Regions from separate parts of the Pseudomonas sp. NFX224 genome, predicted to be linked through region 2. Evidence: riboswitches for the same ligand, from Rfam matches in the RefSeq annotation. Region 2 holds a riboswitch; the other holds the start of a gene.
What was found. Region 2 has a riboswitch for cobalamin ahead of cobO (cob(I)yrinic acid a,c-diamide adenosyltransferase). Riboswitches for the same ligand answer to the same signal wherever they lie in the genome.
Positions count from the first base shown of each region.

Region 1: another riboswitch for cobalamin. It lies ahead of ACNYC6_RS01725 (CbtB domain-containing protein); the one in region 2 lies ahead of cobO (cob(I)yrinic acid a,c-diamide adenosyltransferase).

Region 1 is NZ_CP183416.1:415,236-419,742, forward strand. It holds gene cobW (cobalamin biosynthesis protein CobW) at 1-362, opposite strand, end outside; cobalamin riboswitch at 461-673, opposite strand; cobalamin riboswitch at 911-1,136, shown strand; gene ACNYC6_RS01725 (CbtB domain-containing protein) at 1,257-1,451, shown strand; gene ACNYC6_RS01730 (CbtA family protein) at 1,463-2,176, shown strand; gene ACNYC6_RS01735 (cobalamin biosynthesis protein) at 2,173-2,586, shown strand; gene cobM (precorrin-4 C(11)-methyltransferase) at 2,670-3,416, shown strand; gene nfuA (Fe-S biogenesis protein NfuA) at 3,586-4,170, opposite strand; gene ACNYC6_RS01750 (fatty acid cis/trans isomerase) at 4,317-4,507, opposite strand, start outside.
Region 2 is NZ_CP183416.1:4,773,342-4,777,848, reverse strand. It holds gene cbiB (adenosylcobinamide-phosphate synthase CbiB) at 1-650, opposite strand, end outside; gene bluB (5,6-dimethylbenzimidazole synthase) at 647-1,297, opposite strand; gene ACNYC6_RS21885 (cobyrinate a,c-diamide synthase) at 1,294-2,601, opposite strand; gene cobO (cob(I)yrinic acid a,c-diamide adenosyltransferase) at 2,598-3,209, opposite strand; cobalamin riboswitch at 3,292-3,526, opposite strand; gene ACNYC6_RS21875 (hypothetical protein) at 3,679-4,263, shown strand; gene ACNYC6_RS21870 (PQQ-dependent sugar dehydrogenase) at 4,331-4,507, shown strand, end outside.

The DNA.
Region 1 (4,507 bases), 2.2 Mb from region 2:
CATTGGAAGGCTTGCACCAAGGGTTTTGGCAGGGCCAAACCGGAGGTTTCGATCAGGATGTGATCGAGATCGCCACGACGGGCGACCAGTTCGCGCATCACCGGGAAGAATTCTTCCTGGACGGTGCAGCACAGGCAGCCGTTGGCCAGTTCATAAACGCGGCCGCTGGCTTCTTCTTCGGTGCAACCGATGGAGCACTGCTTGAGGATTTCACCGTCGATGCCCAGCTCGCCGAACTCGTTGACGATCACCGCGATGCGGCGGCCCTGGGCGTTGTCGAGCATGTGCCGCAGCAAGGTGGTTTTGCCCGAGCCGAGGAAGCCGGTAACGATGGTGACGGGAAGTTTGGCCAGTGTTTTCATCGGATGCCCTTTGGCAAGGTGGCGGGCATACGGGACGAGTACCGGCAACGCACCTGCGCGCCGGAAGCGTTCGCCACCGGATCACCCCGCCCGGTTGTAGTGAGAATCTGTATCGAGGCAGGTCTCCTGGCTGACGGTGTGCCAGTCGTTCGACTGGCGTTTGCTGCGCCTTCCCGCGGGCTCAAGGGTTGAGCGTGCAGTGGCGTGGCAGCGAACATCACCGTTCACAGTTGCGGGGGCAGCCGCGGCATTGACCGCGTTCCCTTCTTAGCTTCGACAAACGCCGAAGAACCTCGAAAGCGCAAGGCTACGCATGGTATTGGGGCGGGTCAATGTCCGCAGGTTGATTGCGATCCTCTGTGGCGAGGGAGCTTGCTCCCGTTCGGCGGCGAAGCCGTCGCAAATCAGGAGTGCAGATTTTACCTGGATAATGGTAAGAGGGGTCGCTTCGCAACCCAGCGGGAGCAAGCTCCCTCGCCACAATTGGTTTGTGTAGACCCTTAAATGCGAACCCTTGCCAATTGACGCCCAACCCCTGCCCATGCTCTCCTACACACCTTGTTACGGGTGCCCTTCACAGGGTGAAACGGGAAACCGGTGAATCATGTGCTTTACTCAAAGCCATGTCAGTCCGGTGCTGCCCCCGCAACGGTAAGCGAGTGAAGCGTCAGATCCACTGTGCCAACCAGGCATGGGAAGGTGATGCTTGCAGGATCAGGCTCAGGCCTGCGCCCCTCGCGAGCCCGGAGACCGGCCCGCAACACAAAGTGAAAACACAATCACTGAATGACAAACCCGCGGTGGGCGGGCGCTGTTCGAATCTCTGCGCGCCCGTTCGTGCGGAGACTCTGCATGCGCTTTTGATTCCCCGCTGACAGACCAGAGGGAAACGCCATGTCGATCATCAGCAGCACCGGCCACAGCAGCTCTTCCAGCGCCACCACAACCCTGACTCAACGCCTGACCGCCGCCGTTTGCGCGTCGATCCTCGGCGCGTGCCTGGTGTACTTCGCCGGTTTCTCGCACATTGAAGCGGTGCACAACGCTGCTCACGATACCCGCCACAGCTCCGCATTCCCGTGCCATTGAGACCTGCCGACATGATCAAGCGTATTGCGCAAACCGCAGGTTTCACCGGGCTGCTCGCTGCCCTGCTGTTGACCCTGCTGCAAAGTTTCTGGGTGTCGCCGCTGATTTTGCAGGCCGAGACCTACGAGAAATCCGAACCGGCCGCTGTTGAAGTCCACGAACATGCCCACGCCGAGGGCGCTGCCGCCGCTCACACCCACGATGCCGAAGCCTGGGAGCCGGAAGACGGCTGGCAGCGCGTGCTGTCGACCACTGGCGGCAATCTGGTGGTGGCGGTCGGTTTCGCACTGATGCTCGCTGGCCTCTACACCCTGCGCGCACCGACCAAAACCTCTCAGGGCCTGCTCTGGGGCCTGGCCGGTTATGCGACCTTCGTGCTGGCGCCGACCCTCGGCCTGCCGCCTGAACTGCCAGGCACCGCTGCTGCCGATCTGGCGCAGCGGCAGTTCTGGTGGATCGGCACTGCCGCGTCCACCGCTGTCGGCATCGCCCTGATCGTGTTCAGCCGCCACTGGCTGATGAAAGTCCTTGGCGCGGCGATCATCGCCGTTCCCCATGTGATTGGCGCCCCGCAACCGGAAGTGCATTCGATGCTCGCGCCGGAAGCACTCGAAGCCCAATTCAAAATCGCTTCGCAGCTGACCAACGTGGCGTTCTGGCTGGCCTTGGGCCTGATCAGCGCCTGGTTGTTCCGCCGCAAAAGCGATGGTCAATACCACGCATGACTGATGTCAGCACAGCGCCGACCCTGGTGGTCGGCCTGGGCTGCCAGCGCGGCTGCCCCGTCAATACGTTGCGGGCGCTGCTGGATCAGGCGTTGCAAGCGCATCGAATCGGGCTGGATCAAATCAAGGCTTTGGCCAGTATCGACTTGAAGCGTGATGAACCGGCGCTGATGGAATTGGCCGCGCAACTGGCGCTGCCACTGATGTATTTCAGCAGCGAACAACTGGCCGGTTATCAGCCACAACTCAGTCACCATTCCGAGATCGCATTCGAGCGCACCGGATGCTATGGCGTGGCGGAAAGCGCCGCCCTGGCCCTGGCCGAACAACTGGCCAATGCACCGGCAAAGCTGCTGATCCCGCGACAGAAATATGCCCAGGCCACGCTGGCATTGGCCAGCGCCGCATAAAATCCCCGATAATCCGCGCATTCGATCATGAGCAATCTTCATCTGAAGCCTTGCGCAGACCCTTTTTCCCACAGGAACCGACGATGACCGTCTACTTCATTGGCGCAGGTCCCGGCGACCCGGAACTGATTACCGTCAAAGGCCAACGGCTGATTCGCAGCTGCCCGGTGATCATCTATGCCGGCTCACTGGTGCCCGCTGCAGTGCTTGAAGGCCATCACGCCGAAACGGTGGTCAACAGCGCCGAACTGCACCTGGAACAGATCATTGAATTGATCAAGACCGCCCACGCCAACGGCCAGGATGTGGCGCGGGTGCATTCCGGCGATCCGAGCCTGTATGGCGCTATCGGCGAACAGATTCGCTACTTGCGCGAGCTCGGCATTCCGTTCGAAATCATCCCCGGCGTCACCGCAACCGCGGCCTGTGCGGCACTGTTGGGCGCCGAATTGACGTTACCGGACATCTCCCAAAGCGTGATCCTGACCCGCTACGCCGACAAAACCGCAATGCCGCCGGGCGAGGAGTTTTCCAGTCTGGCGCAGCATGGCGCGACCATGGCGATTCATTTGGGGGTTAATCACCTGACGAAGATTGTCGAGGAACTGCTGCCGTATTACGGCGCGGATTGCCCAATTGCAGTGGTGCACCGGGCGACCTGGCCGGATCAGGATTGGGTGGTCGGGACGCTGGCGGACATTGCCGCGAAGGTTGAAGCCAAGGGCTTCCGTCGTACGGCGTTGATTCTGGTGGGTCGGGTGCTGGGCAGCGACCATTTCAGCGAATCGTCGCTGTATCGCGCAGGGCATGCGCATCTTTATAGGCCCTGAAGCACCTGTGGCGAGGGAGCTTGCTCCCGCTGGACCGCGAAGCGGTCCCAATATCAGCTAACACATTCATCACGGGAAAATGCATTGGCTGACTTTGTGATGGCTATGCCATCAAGCGGGAGCAAGCTCCCTCGCCACAGCGCCGTTTTTTCATTTCGCAGCGAACACCTTAGTAGTAGGCGTTTTCTTTCTGCGTGTGGTCGGTCACGTCGCGAACACCCTTGAGCTCGGGGATGCGCTCGAGCAAGGTGCGCTCAATGCCTTCCTTCAAGGTGACGTCTGCCTGGCCGCAGCCCTGGCAACCGCCGCCGAATTGCAGAACGGCGATGCCGTCTTCAACGACGTCGATCAGGCTGACCTGACCGCCGTGGCTGGCCAGCCCCGGGTTGATCTCGGTTTGCAGGTAATAATTGATGCGCTCGTTGACCGGGCTGTCGGCGTTGACCATCGGCACTTTGGCGTTTGGAGCCTTGATGGTCAGCTGGCCGCCCATGCGGTCGGTGGCGTAATCGACAACCGCGTCGTCCAGGAAGGCTTCGCTGAAGTGATCGATGTAAGCGGTGAAGCTTTTCAGCCCCAGCGCCGTGTCTTCAGGTTTTTCTTCGCCCGGCTTGCAGTAGGCAATGCAGGTTTCTGCATACTGGGTGCCAGGCTGGGTGATAAAGACGCGGATGCCGATGCCCGGGGTGTTCTGCTTGGAGAGCAGATCAGCCAGGTAATCGTGGGCGGCGTCGGTGATGGTAATAGCGGTCATGGAAACTCCTCGCAGGCTTGGGCGCAGTTTACGCCAATCATCGCCGCGGACAAAGTCCTAGTATTTTTGTCGGGAAAAGAAACACTGATTTCCCCTGGTTTTTTGCAGGAGCGAGCCGGCTCGCTCCTGCAGGGGTCGGCGATCACTCAAAGGTTTTCGTAGCGATTCATGTCCAGCACGCCCTCTTCCACCGGCTCGGCCTCATGGATGTAGCGGCTCAAGTCATGAAAATACCGCCAGAACTGTGGATGACTGCGACGGATCCCCCAACGTTCGACGATTTTCTCGAAACGGTGCGCGTCCTTCGCATTTTCCATCGCATCCACAAACGCCGGGA
Region 2 (4,507 bases):
AGTCGGGTTTTGCCCAGCAACGCGTAGGTCAATGCCACCAGTCGCGCAGGAATGTAATTGAGGACGTCGTCGATCTTCGCTGCCGCCCAACCGAAGCGCTCGAAGCGTTCGTTGCGATAGCCCCACATCGCATCCAGCGTATTGCTCAAACGGTAGAGCACCACGCCCGGCGCACCCGCCACGGCAAACCAGAACAATGCGGCGAACACCGCGTCGCTACCGTTCTCCAGCACCGATTCGGTGGCGGCACGGGCGACTTCGGTTTCATCCAGCTCGCTGGTTTTGCGGCTGACCAGATAACTGACGCGTTTGCGTGCTTCTTCAAGATCGCCGCTGCGCAGGGCTTTCGCCACAGGCTCGACGTGTTCACCGAGGCTGCGCATGCCGAGGGCGCAATAGAGCGCGAGGATCTCGACGATCCAGCCCACGTAAGGTGCCCAGGAAAATGCCGTGGCGAGCAACGTCAGCGGCAACACCGCGATCACCCACGCCGTGACGCCATGACTGCGCCAGCCACGACCACCGCCGTTGAAACGTTGCTCGATGCGTTCGGCAAATTGGCCGAACGCCATCAGCGGATGCCAGCGTTTGGGTTCACCCAGCAACGCATCCAGCGCCACTGCGGCGACACTCAACAACGCCACACTCATTGACTCACTCCCCAAAAATTCTCGTACAACAATTCGCTCAGAGGGCGCGCCTGCGCCCAGCCTTCGAGCACCAGCATCGGCGCCGGATAGAATTCCTTGACCGGCCCCAGGCACAAAATGGCCAGTGGTTTGGCGCCGGATGGCAGGCCCAGCAAATCCGCGAGGGCTTGCGGTTCGAACAATGAAACCCAGCCCATGCCCAGCCCTTCTGCACGGGACGCCAGCCACAGGTTCTGGATCGCGCAGGACAACGAAGCCAGGTCCATTTCCGGCAATGTGCGGCGCCCGAAGATATGCCGCTCGCGATCATCCATCAGCGCGGCGACCAACACTTCCGCGCAGTCGTTGATGCCTTCGACTTTGAGCTGCATGAACTCGTCGGTGCGCTCGCCGAGGGCTTCGGCGGTGCGGATGCGCTCTTCTTCCACCAGCGCCTGGATCTTGCCGCGCAAACCGCGATCGCTGATGCGAATGAAGCGCCAGGGTTGCATCAGGCCGACACTCGGCGCCTGGTGCGCGGCTTCGAGCAGGCGCCGGAGCAATTCGGGCTCGACAGTGCCGCCGCTGAAGTGACGCATGTCGCGGCGTTCGGCGATGGCGCGGTAGACGGCTGCGCGGTCGTCTTCGGAGAAGGCGTTGTCTGTCATGACCTCATCGCTGGCGTAAACAACGCAGCAATCGCCGCTGGGTTGGACGGAAAATAAAAGTGCACATAAGAGGCCGTCATCCGCCCCTCGCGATAAACCGCCTCCGCCCCGCGCCCACCGTTAGGGCTCAAGCCTCGGGCAATCGGCGTCAGTTCGGTGGTGGTCAGCGAGTGGTGATAGGTGTGCCCGCGCAGCGAACCCTCCGGCAGTTCAACCGCTTGCAAGGCCAGCGCGGCGAGGCGTTTTTGCATCACCGCGTCACCGCTCAACAAACCCACCAGCTCTGCACGAGTGCCTTCGACATCCGTCAGCGAATCGAGCAGATAAAGCATGCCGCCACACTCGGCCAGCAATGGTTTGCCCGCTGCGTGGTGCGCGCGAATCGCGCTCAGCATGGAGGTGTTTTGCGAGAGGGCCACATGGTGCAATTCCGGATAACCACCCGGCAGATACAGGCTGTCTGCTTCCGGCAATTGTCCGTCGCGGATCGGCGAGAAAAACAGCAACTCGGCACCCATCGCCCGCAGCAAATCGAGACTGGCGCCATAAGTGAAGGCGAATGCTTCATCACGGGCCACGGCAATGCGCACGCCAGCCAACAGCGGTTCGGCGGCGATCACATCCGGCGCGGCGAACTGCACCGCTGGCGGCAACGCGACTTCGCAACTGCTGGCCAAGGCATCGGCCGCCGCGTCCAGACGCACATCGAGATCGTTCAACTCGCTGGCCTGCACCAGTCCGAGGTGGCGACTCGGCAATTCGATCCCGGTTTCCCGGGACAATGCGCCGTACCAACGCAGACCTTCAGTGAGGCTGCCTTCGAGCAATTGCGCATGACGCAGGGTGCCGACGCGATTGGCCAGCACACCAGCAAACGGCAAGTCCGGCTGATAACGCGCCAGCCCCAAAGCCAATGCGCCAAACGTCTGGGCCATGGCCGTGCCGTCGATCACGCCGAGTACCGGCACACCGAAATGACGCGCCAGATCAGCGCTGGACGGCGTACCGTCGAACAGTCCCATCACGCCTTCGATCAGAATCAGATCGGCTTCGCCCGCTGCCTCCCACAACAGACGACGACTTTCCTGCTCGCCGACCATCCACATGTCCAGTTGATAGACCGGCGCACCGCTGGCGCGCTCGAGGATCATCGGGTCGAGGAAGTCCGGGCCGCATTTGAAGACGCGCACCTTGCGCCCCTGATTGCGATGCAAACGGGCGAGCGCGGCGGTGACGGTGGTCTTGCCCTGACCGGAGGCCGGCGCGGCAATCAGTACCGCCGGGCAATGTCGAGGTTGATTCACAGCTCGACGCCTTTTTGCGCTTTGATGCCGGCCTGGAAGGCGTGCTTGATCATGCCCATCTCGGTGACGGTGTCAGCCAGTTCGATCATCTCCGGCTTGGCGCCGCGACCGGTGACCACCACGTGCTGCATGGGCGGGCGCGCCTGCAAATCGCTGAGCACTTGATCGAGATCGAGGTAACCGTGCTTGAGAGCGATGTTCAATTCATCCAGCACCACCAGGCCGATCGACGGATCGCGCAGCAGTTCCTGCGACACGGCCCAGGCGGCTTCAGCGGCAGCGATGTCGCGTTGGCGGTCCTGGGTCTCCCAGGTAAAGCCCTCGCCCATCACATGAAAACGCACCTGCTCCGGAAAGCGCCGGAAGAACAGTTCTTCGCCCGTGCTGTTGCGTCCCTTGATGAACTGCACCACGCCGCATTGCATGCCGTGGCCCATGGCGCGCGCGAGCATGCCGAACGCCGAGCTGCTCTTGCCCTTGCCGTTGCCGGTCAGCACCAGCAACAGGCCGCATTCGTTCGGGGAATTGGCGATACGTTCGTCGATCACGGCTTTTTTGCGCAGCATGCGCGCCAGATGACGTTCGTCACGATCAGGGGTATCAGTCATGGGGGAGCTCTCCGTTGAGGCAGGAATAACGGCGGGCAGGCACAAGAATAGATGGCAAGAAGCCTGGCATCGCCCACCGTGATGCCGCTTGGATGGATCAGGCCGGTCTCCGGGCTCATGAGCGGCGCTGGCCGGACTGCGTGCCTTCCCATGTCGACAGTCGACACAGTGGCGCAAGACGCAGTTTTCACTCATTTACCGTTGCGGGGGCAGCGCCGGGATCGCAGGGGCTTCATGGATTGAAGCGACCACTCACCGACTTCCCTGTTTCACTCTGTCGACCCAAGCCACAGAGCACCTGAAACAAGCCGCGAAGGTTAGAGGGTTGGGGGGGGAGCGTCAATTGAAGACGGGGCGCGCGAGTGAATAACTGCCGCCGATCAGCAATTTGACGTCAATCTTGTGCCACACTCCCAGCAGTGATATCAAAGAGCCACAATCTCACAACACAATAACAAGGGTGAGCCCCATGCAAGGCACGATCATCAGCAATCCGAAGCTCGAATTCCTGCGCCCGGTGCTGGAGCGCTGGTTTGACTGTATCGACCGCTACAACGCCGTGCGCGGCGATAACGAAACGCCCTACTGGCTCGACGAAAAGGCCAACCTCGGCCTGCTGTCCTGCGCTGCGTGGATGGCCGAGATGATCACCCTGCAACAATCGCCCACCCGCAAACAGATCGAAGAAGGCGAGCGCAACGCTCGCGCCGACCTGTTCATCGCCACCGCCGAAACACGCGCCTGGTTGCAGGCCACGCAACGCTGGCCGCGAGTCAACAGCTTGAACCTGACCCAGGCGCTGCACGACATCACCAGCGATGCCAAACGCATCAGCTACGCCAGCGACCTGAAACTCGGCTGCCTGTTCGTCGCACCGCAAAAACTCCAGCATGGCGCCACCCCGGAAGAACTGCAGGACATGGTCGACGATCTGCAAAAAGAGCACGCCTGTGCCGTGGCCTGGTATTTCCCCTATGCCTATCGCAAATTGCACAACGAAGCCGGCCACTATCACCCAGGCATTGCCGTTCTGCTCAAGGAGGCGCGCAACTGAAGGTTGAACCATCCTGCATCCACGCTTCTCTATGAATAAATCAAGGCACTCATAGGGAAGATCAGCCATGCGCACGTCTCAGCTCGTATTCGTTGTCGCTCTCGCCGGAGGGCTCGCCGCTTGCGGTGAAACCTCCAGCGTGCAAGTCTCCGACGGCACCGGTCCGTCACCCAAGTTGCCCGAACCCAACAAAACCCTGTTCCCGACGATGAACATCGCCCCGGCGATCGGCTGGCCGGACGGC